4 regions of the Streptomyces sp. GSL17-111 genome follow, and region 1 is predicted to be linked to each of the others. Evidence: riboswitches for the same ligand, from Rfam matches in the RefSeq annotation. Region 1 holds a riboswitch; each other region holds the start of a gene.
The links. A riboswitch is a leader RNA that binds a small molecule or an ion and turns the genes downstream of it on or off. The one in region 1 is predicted to bind cobalamin.
Positions count from the first base shown of each region.

Region 1 (2,191 bases):
CGGCGGGACGCACGCCCCCTCCCCCCGACCGGGTGGCTCTGCGCGGTGATCTCCGCGCCGCCCTGCCCGACGCCGCCGCTGCGGTGCTCGTGACGGCCGCCGTGTTCGTCTTCCTGTACGTGCGCATGGACTCCGGCACTTCGGACACCGTCGCCGTCATGCCCTTCATGGACGACCCCGGCACCTACTGGATGTACCTGCTCAGCCAGGCGTTCGGCTGGTCCGGGCTCCTGTGGGCCTGGGGCACGGTCATGTTCGGACTCCTGCTCTCCGGCCGCCGGCCGGCCCGCCTGCCGGTCCGCCGGGAGACGCTGGAGCGCTGGCACCGCACGACGAGCCTGACCACGATGGCGCTGATGGCCGCCCACGCGCTGATGTTCGCCGCCGAACTGGTGCGCTACGAGACGTCGCTGGCCTGGGCGGAGCGACTGTGGGCGGGCTTCGCCGACAGCTTCGTGCCCGGATGGTACGACTCCGGGACCGGGCAGATCGCCATTCCGATCGGTCAGGGCGCGCTGTACCTGGCGGTCCCCCTGGGGCTGCTGTTCTACGTACGGCACCGCATCGGGGCGAACACCTGGCGGCGCCTGCACCGGTTCGTGATCGTCGTGTACGTGCTGAGCGTGTGGCACACACTGCTGTACGGGACCAACGTCTGGTACGGGGAGTGGCCGCGCACGGTGCTGTGGCTCCTGCAACTTCCCGTGGCGGCTTTGTTGTTGTACCGACTGCTGCGTCCCGCCCGGCGAGCACAGCGACTCGGCCCGCCGCCCGGGACCGGCGCGAGGGCGCTCGCCCCGACCTGGGCGACCCGGGCCCTGGGCCGCGTCGTGGCCGCCGCCGTGCTCGTCGGGCTGGTCGTCGTGCCGGTGTCCGGGCACGACGGCGGACGGGACCGGCCGGCCGAGCCGTCCGCGACCCTCCCGCACGACCACGCGGCCGACTGACGCGGGCCCCTCGCCGCAGGCGCCGAGGTGCGCCGTTCCGGGCGATGGGATGATGTCGGACGACAAGGCGACGGCGGACGAGGAAGCCGGTGTGAATCCGGCGCGGTCCCGCCACTGTGACCGGCGAGCCGGTCCCGACAGGCCACTGCCCGAAGACGGGTGGGAAGGCCGGGGCAGGCATCGACCCGGGAGCCAGGAGACTCACGCTGCCGCCTCCTCGACGAACCCCCGGGGCGGATCTCCCCGGAGAGAGGGAGGGCGCGGCATGTCCGCACCACCGACGCGAACGACGGCCGCCGCTCCGGGCGGCGGCGCGGCGACCGGACCGCTGCCGTGCCGCGTCGTCGTGTGCCGGGACTGCTGCTGCGGCAGCCCGAAGATCACCGGCGTCGACCACGCGGCCCAGACCGAGCGGCTGCGCGCGGCCGCACCCGTACGCGTCTCCGACTGCCTCGACGTCTGCGACCAGGCCAACGTCGTCGTGGTGCAGCCCTCCGCCGAGGGGCGGGCGGCGGGGGCCCGGCCGGTCTGGCTGGGGCTGGTCAACGACCCGGCCGCGACGGAGGACATCGTCGACTGGATCGGCGACGGCGGCCCCGGCGTCGCGCCGCTGCCGGAGATCCTGGACCTCTACACGTTCACCCCGCCGGGGCGGCGCACCGCGCCGTGAACCGGCGGCACCCGGGCCGTCCCCGCAGGGGGACGGCCCGGATGGCGGTTCAGACCAGGTCGAAGCGGTCGAGGTTCATGACCTTGTCCCAGGCGCTGACGAAGTCGCGCACGAACTTCTCCCGGGCGTCGTCACAGGCGTAGACCTCGGCGAGCGCCCGCAGCTCGGAGTTCGAGCCGAAGACGAGGTCGGCGCGGGTGCCGGTCCAGGTGACCTCCCCGGTGGCGTCGTCACGGGCCTCGAAGGTGCTCGCGTCCTCGGAGGTCGCCTTCCACGTCGTGCCCAGGTCCAGCAGGTTGACGAAGAAGTCGTTCGTGAGGACGCCGGGGGTGGCGGTGAGCACGCCGTGGGCCGAGCCCTGCGCGTTCGCGCCCAGCACGCGCAGGCCGCCGACGAGGACGGTCATCTCGGGGGCGCTCAGGGTGAGGAGGTTCGCGCGGTCGATCAGCAGGTACTCGGCCGGCAGCCGGTTGCCCTTGCCGAGGTAGTTGCGGAAGCCGTCGGCGGTGGGCTCCAGCGCGGCGAAGGACTCGACGTCGGTCTGCTCCTGCGAGGCGTCCACGCGGCCCGGCGT
Region 1 covers NZ_JBAJNS010000001.1:902,855-905,045, reverse strand. The annotation lists gene V6D49_RS03755 (ferric reductase-like transmembrane domain-containing protein) at 1-947, shown strand, start outside; cobalamin riboswitch at 983-1,170, shown strand; gene V6D49_RS03750 ((2Fe-2S) ferredoxin domain-containing protein) at 1,213-1,617, shown strand; gene katG (catalase/peroxidase HPI) at 1,667-2,191, opposite strand, start outside.

Region 2 (2,191 bases), 820 kb from region 1:
GGGCGTACAGCTGCCGGGCGGGGACGGTGCGCACCGCCAGCCCGGCGGCCTCGGCCTCGCGGTACGCGGCGTCGAACTCCTCGCCCCACAGGTCGGGCAGGTGCGGCACGTCCACCGGGGAGAACAGGGACCAGTCCTCGTCGGCCTCCACGCGGCGCATGAACGCGTCCGGGATCCAGTGCGCGAGGTTGAGGTTGTGGGTGCGGCGGGCCTCCTCGCCGGTGTTGTCGCGCAGTTCGAGGAACTCCTCGACGTCCGCGTGCCAGGTCTCCAGGTAGACGCAGGCCGCGCCCTTGCGCCGACCGCCCTGGTTGACGGCCGCGACCGAGGAGTCCAGCGTGCGCAGGAAGGGCACGATGCCGCCCGAGTGCCCGTTGGTGCCCCGGATCAGCGACCCCCGTGCGCGCACCCGCGTGTACGACAGCCCGATCCCGCCGGCGTGCTTCGAGAGGCGTGCGACCTGGTGGTAGCGCTCGTAGATCGAGTCCAGCTCGTCCCGGGGCGAGTCCAGCAGGTAGCAGGACGACATCTGCGGGTGCCGCGTGCCGGAGTTGAAGAGGGTGGGGGAGGAGGGCAGGTAGGCCAGGGAGCTCATCAGCCGGTACAGCTCCGCGACCTCGGAGAGCGCTTCCCCGCCGTCGGCCGGGGCCAGCCCGCACGCGATCCGCAGCAGGAAGTGCTGCGGCGTCTCGACGACGCGGCGGCTGACCGGGTGGCGCAGCAGGTAGCGGGAGTGGACCGTCCGCAGCCCGAAGTACTCGAACCGGTCGTCGGCGCCCTCGGCCACGGCCCGATCCACCAGGGCGTCGAGCGCGTCGGCGTGTGCGCGGACGAAGCCGGCCGTGGCGTCCGCGAGGAGCCCGGCGGAGTGCCCGGCGGCCACGGACGTCGAGAAGGACACCGCGCCCTCCTCGGCCGCCTCCCGGCGGATGGCCAGGGTCAGCAGCCGGGCGGCGAGCCGGGAGTGCTGCGGCTCCTCACCGATGAGGCCGGCGGCCGCCTCGACGGCCAGCGCGTGCAGTTCGCCCGTCCCTGCGGCGCGACGGGCGCCCCGCAGCGCCGCCTCGGCGACCGCGGCAGGCGAGAGCGCGGGCAGGTCGGCCGTCAGCTCCGTCAGCGTGCGCGACAACTCCGCCGACGCGGGTTCCGCGGATGCGATGGTCACGGGGTGTGCTCTCCCTCGCTGTGCGGGGCCGCGCGGGAGGCGGGCAGGCGCACACGGACCGGCCGCCACTACGGGCGGAACACACCGCGGAACGTCCCCCGGCCCATTCCACGAGGCCCGGACGAATCGTTGCGCCGTCGGCAGGTACTCGGGCTCGCGCGGCACCCTGCGGCACCGTGCACACCGTTGCGGGACAGCTCCGGACTCCCACCGGATTCCCCTGCTAAGACAGCGGGTCGAGCATACATGTAGGGGCGACAACTCCCGGCACCCCTACATGTTGTGTCCCACGGTGTCGCGCACCGAAGGGGGCGGGGGAGGGGAGCGTCAGCGCCTCACGCCGCCAGCTCCCGCGCGAACGTCCACAGGGGACCGAAGCCGGGCAGCGGCTCCCAGTCCCGCTCGGGGGTGCGGACGAAGCCGAGGCGCCGGTAGAGCCGGTGCGCGGGCTCCATGCCCGCCTGGCTGGAGAGCACCAGCCGTGCGAGCCCCCGCTCCCGTGCCCGCTCCACGCAGGCGCGGACGAGCGCCTCCCCGGCGCCGCGCCCCCGGCCCTCGCGACGCACCGCGAGCATCCGGAACTCGCCCTCGCCGGTCCCGGCCAGATCGGCGTACGGGCCGCCCTCGCCGACGAAGGCGACGGCGCCCAGCACCTCGCCGTTCCGCTCGTCGGCGGCGACCAGCACCTCGGCGTGGAGGGAGCGACGCCGGACGTCCCGCAGCTCCGCCAGGTACGGGTCCTCCTCGCCGAAGTCCAGCAGGCCGTCGCCGAGGTAGGCCTCGGCGGTCAGCTCCCCGATCGCGTCCAGTTCCTCCGGGCGCGCGGGGCGCACGGTGAGATCCGTGGTGACGTCCATGGGGCCAGTCTCCTGCACGGCTCGGACATCGTGCGGGTCTTTTCGAACACGGTCATCGGCACGGGGTCGGGCGGTGCGGGACGGTGCGGGCGCCGGTGGGCCGCCGCCATGGGGGGAACGGCGGCCCACCGGCGGGCCGGGGGTCAGCAGCAGCGGAAGCCCTCGCGGG
Region 2 covers NZ_JBAJNS010000001.1:1,718,065-1,720,255, reverse strand. The annotation lists gene V6D49_RS07245 (ribonucleoside-diphosphate reductase subunit alpha) at 1-1,165, opposite strand, end outside; cobalamin riboswitch at 1,288-1,446, opposite strand; gene V6D49_RS07240 (GNAT family N-acetyltransferase) at 1,501-2,022, opposite strand; gene V6D49_RS07235 (YbdD/YjiX family protein) at 2,166-2,191, opposite strand, start outside.
Region 2: another riboswitch for cobalamin. It lies ahead of V6D49_RS07245 (ribonucleoside-diphosphate reductase subunit alpha); the one in region 1 lies ahead of V6D49_RS03750 ((2Fe-2S) ferredoxin domain-containing protein).

Region 3 (2,191 bases), 3.7 Mb from region 1:
TCGTGCCCGTGCCGCGCTTGCGCAGACTCACCAGCAGGCCGATGCCGACGCCCGCGACGAAGATCGAGCCGACGACCCACCACACGGCCGCGCCGTTCCCCTCCTCGCCGTCCGCGCCGTCGCGATTCTCGGACGCCAACCCCTTGGGCTCCTTCGAGGGCTGCGGCTCCGGCCCGGTGGCGCTCAGCCGGGCGAGCAGGTCCGAGCCGCCGAACGCCTCCGGGTCGCCGCCCGTGGCCCGGACCGCCAGCACCAGCTGACCGAGGCCCGCCGGGCTCTCGTTCAGGCCCTGCCACTGGCCGTGGTGGTCCGCCAGCCAGTTCAGCGGCTCCCGCGCGGCGTCCTCGTGACCGCCCGCCGCCAGGGCGATGACGGCCAGCGCGGTCCCGCTGTGGTCGGGCTGCGGTTCGGCGCCCGGCATGGCGAACTCCAGGTAGCCGCCGTTGCGCTCCAGTTCGGCGCTGAGGTAGGCGGCGGCGGCCTGCGCGGACCGCTCGGCCGGGAACCGGCCGTCCTCGTCGCACTCCGGGAGCGTCGGCGTCCCGGCGTCCTGACCGGCGGCCTCGGCCGCCAGGCCCAGGCCCTGCGCCCCGAGCGCGGCGGACGCCGTGGCCAGGCCGTTCGGCTTCAGGTCGCCGTTCTCCTCGGGGACGTGGGCGAAGGCGCCGGCCTGCCCGTCCGGCGCGTCGCAGCCGAGCTGGAAGGCGCTCAGCGCGGCGGCGGGGGAGTCCTCGCCCGAGCCGTCGCGGCCCGCCGCGTTCAGCGCGCCCGCGACGACGGCCGTGGAGTTGGCGTCGGACGCCGGGTCGCCCGCGTAGTACGCCCAGCCGCCGTCCTCGTTGCGCACCGACTCCAGCCACGCCACCGCGTCCCCGACCGCGCCCGCGTCCGCTCCGCGCAGCGCCGCCAGGGCCTGCACGGCCATGGCCGTCGCGTTGGTGTCGCGCGGTGTCTCCGCGTCGCAGGGCGCCTGCGGGTCCGCGCGGTAGGAGGTGAAGGAACCGTCGTCGCACTGCTGGTCCGTCAGCCACTCCACGGCCGACTCGGCCGGGGTGACGCCGAGCGCGTCCTGCGCGAGCAGCGCCGTCGACTGCCGCCACACCGCGTCGTACTGCGGGTCCCCGGCGCCGTACAACCCGGCCGGGAGCGTCACCTCGGCGGACGGGGACGGGGAGGCGTCGGCCAGGGCGGCGGGGGCCGCCGACGCGCTCAGGACGGTGGCGGCGGCCAGGGCCGTGGCGCAGCGGCGCAGGAGCATCAGGTGCCTTTCGGTGGCGGTCGCGCACACCGGCACCACGGGCGGGCCACGCTGGGCGCGCGGCTCTCCGGGCTCGGCATCCGCAGACCTCGACGGTGCCGGCGGCGCGCTGCGAACGCTCCGCCGGGAGCCATGGACCCTCCCGGGGGAGGGGTACGCCGTGGTGCGGGTCTTCCGGCTCGCGGCCCGCCGGAGCCGCTCCTTCCGGTGCGGTCCTGCGGTGCCGTTCACGGTTGCGGGTCAGCGCCGGATTCCCACCGGCTTCCCCCGACCAGGGCGCGTACTGCACCGGACACTCTAACGGCGCAACGGGCCCGGGCCGCGGTGCCGCCGGTCACACCCGCTCAGCAGGTGGGACACGCAGCGTTCTTCTTGGTGCCGCACGGTGACTGGTCCACCGGGGCCCAACAGCCCATGCGTTTGTCATACCGGTCTCATGACAGCCGTGACTGTTCGGTCACGCACCGGCATGGAAACGTCTGTGCCGAGCCGGAACGAGGGGCCGACCCCCCCCCGTGCACCGACCCGGAACCGAAGGGGGACGATGGACAGCCGGTACGAGGCCTACTGCTTGGCCGACCCGCACTTCTACGAGACCCCCGACCGTCTCTCCACCGCGGCGGGTGGCCGGGACGCGACGCTCGCCGCCGCCCGCCGCCCGGTCCCCGAGGGCTGGCTGTCCGCCCGCAGCGGCGACTGGCTGGAACTGCGCCCGGAACAGGGTGAGTTCCCCGCGCAGGGGTGGAAGGTGCACGTCTCGGCCACGCTGGGGAACGCCGGCACCGTCGTCGAACGCGTCTGGGACTACTGCGTCCCGCGCGGCGTCGCCTTCAAGTTCGTCCCCGACCTGCACCTGCTGCACCTGCGCAACGCCAAGTACGCCGATCGCGGCCACAGCGGCAAGGCGGTGACCGTCTACCCGGTGGACGAGGA
Region 3 covers NZ_JBAJNS010000001.1:4,598,975-4,601,165, forward strand. The annotation lists gene V6D49_RS20540 (prenyltransferase/squalene oxidase repeat-containing protein) at 1-1,258, opposite strand, end outside; cobalamin riboswitch at 1,406-1,571, opposite strand; gene lanKC (class III lanthionine synthetase LanKC) at 1,803-2,191, shown strand, end outside.
Region 3: another riboswitch for cobalamin. It lies ahead of V6D49_RS20540 (prenyltransferase/squalene oxidase repeat-containing protein); the one in region 1 lies ahead of V6D49_RS03750 ((2Fe-2S) ferredoxin domain-containing protein).

Region 4 (2,191 bases), 4.3 Mb from region 1:
TGCCGCCCAGCCGGACACCGAGCGCCCCGGCGAACGCCGCCTCCACCGGCCCGGCGTTGGGGGAGGGATGCCGGTGCGCGTCGGCCCGCCAGGCCGCCCGCGCCCCGACGGGGTCGGGTCCCAGCGCGACGGCCAGCGCCGCCGTCAGCCGCGCGCCGGGCCACCCGGCGACATCGTCCAGCCGCGCCGCCGCCCAGCCGAACCGGCGGTAGCGGGGCGAGCGGTGACCCACCATCGCGTCCAGCGTGTTGACGGCCCGGAAGCCCGCCAGGCCCGGAACACCGGCCAGCGCGCCCCACACGAGGGCACCGACGACGGCGTCGGAGGTGTTCTCGGCGACGGACTCCACGACCGCGCGGGCGATGCCGTCCGCGTCCAGCGCCTGCGGGTCGCGGCCGCACAGGTGCGGCAGCCGGGCGCGTGCCGCCTCGACGTCACCGGCCTCCAGCGCGGCGGCGACGGCCCGCGCCTCCCGGGCGAGCGAGGTACCGCCCAGCACGCTCCAGGTGACCGCGGCGCTCAGCGCGACGGCCGCCGGGTTCGCGTGCCGGGCGGGCAGCCGGTCCGGCGCACGGCAGAGTGCGGCGGCGGCGAGGACGACAGACCCGGCGCACAGGGCGGTGTGCGCGGCCCCGGCGGCGCGGTGGTCGCGCCACAGCAGGCGTTCGGCGCGTCCCGCCGCGCGCCCGAAGGCGGCCACGGGGTGCGCGCGGCGCGGATCGGCGAGGAGGGCGTCGCCGAGGAAGCCGAGGAGGACCCCGGCAGAGGTGCGGCCCATGGCGTCGTCAGCTCGCCGTCGGCACCTGCTCGGTGGGCGGGGCGCAGCGGTCTGGAGGCATGGCGGTGCCGGGCATGCGATGTGTCCTCACTCAGGGTCCGCGCCCTGGCTCGACGTGTCCGGCGACGAGAGTCTCCTGGCTCCCGGATCGACACGTCCCCCGGCCTTCCAACCGCGCGCGGCCGTGACCTCGGGTGGGGGAGTGCTCCCCGGTGACAGTGGCGGGACCGCGCCGGATTCGCACCGGCTTCCTCCCCTGCCGCCGTTTGGCAACGCGAAGTCCACCACGGCCCGCAGAAGGCGTCAACTCGGCGCTGACCTGCGTCGGGAGAGTGTGAGCAGACACACGGCGGAGGGGCACGGACCTGATCCGTGCCCCTCCGCCGTGCTGCGTGCGCGCTCGCGAGGGCCCGACGTGTGCGGGCTGTCGGCGGCTACGCCGCGATGGTGTAGATGCCCAGCGCCACGGCGCCGGCGCAGACCGCGTAGGCGGCGTAGGAGCCCACGCGGGCCAGCGCACCGGTGCTGCCGTCCGCCTTGCGCGCCGAGCCGCCGACGATGCCGAGGGTGAAGACGCCCACGAGGGCGACCGTCGCCACCAGGCTGACGCCGAAGACCTGGCCGAGTGCTGCCCAGTCGATGTCCATCAGGCTTGTCCTTGGGGGGTCGTGGTGCGGGGAGCCAGTTCCGTCGCCGTGAGACGGCGCTGGGGGTGCGCCGTCAGACGGCGCTCGGGGTGCGGCGCTCGGCCGCGTTCGGGTCGTCGTCCGGCTGGGAGTCGCCGCGCTGCGCGCCGACCGGCGGCGGGCTGACGGCCTGGACGGCGGCGGACATCACGCCGGAGTCCCCGGCGTCGCCCGCGCCCTGGCCGGCCGGCTCGGCGGACGGGCCGGGCTCGTCGTCGTTGACGTTGGTGTGGTCGACGACGGCGCGGCGGGAGGCGGCCCAGATCGCGCCGGAGGCGGCCACGAAGAGGACGGCCACCACGGTGACGCCCCAGTCGCCCTGGACGGCCAGCAGCGCCGCCAGCGCGGCGACCAGACCGGCCGCCGGGATCGTCAGGCCCCAGGCCGCGAACATGCGGTACGCCGTGTTCCAGCGCACCACGCCGCCCTTGCGGCCGTAGCCCGAGCCCATCACCGAACCGGAGCAGACCTGCGTGGTGGACAGGGAGAAGCCGAGGTGCGAGGAGGCCAGGATGGTGACGGCCGAGCTCGTCTGCGCGGCGAAGCCCTGCGGCGGGTGGATGTCGGTGAGGCCGCGGCCCATGGTGCGGATGATGCGCCAGCCGCCCAGGTAGGTGCCGAGGGCGATCGCGATACCGGCCGAGGCGATGACCCACAGCGGCGGGTCGGCGTCCCCGGCGATGACGCCGCCGGAGATCAGGGCGAGCGTCATGACGCCCATGGTCTT
Region 4 covers NZ_JBAJNS010000001.1:5,187,823-5,190,013, forward strand. The annotation lists gene V6D49_RS23060 (cobalamin biosynthesis protein) at 1-778, opposite strand, end outside; cobalamin riboswitch at 909-1,031, opposite strand; gene V6D49_RS23065 (hypothetical protein) at 1,213-1,425, opposite strand; gene V6D49_RS23070 (inorganic phosphate transporter) at 1,499-2,191, opposite strand, start outside.
Region 4: another riboswitch for cobalamin. It lies ahead of V6D49_RS23060 (cobalamin biosynthesis protein); the one in region 1 lies ahead of V6D49_RS03750 ((2Fe-2S) ferredoxin domain-containing protein).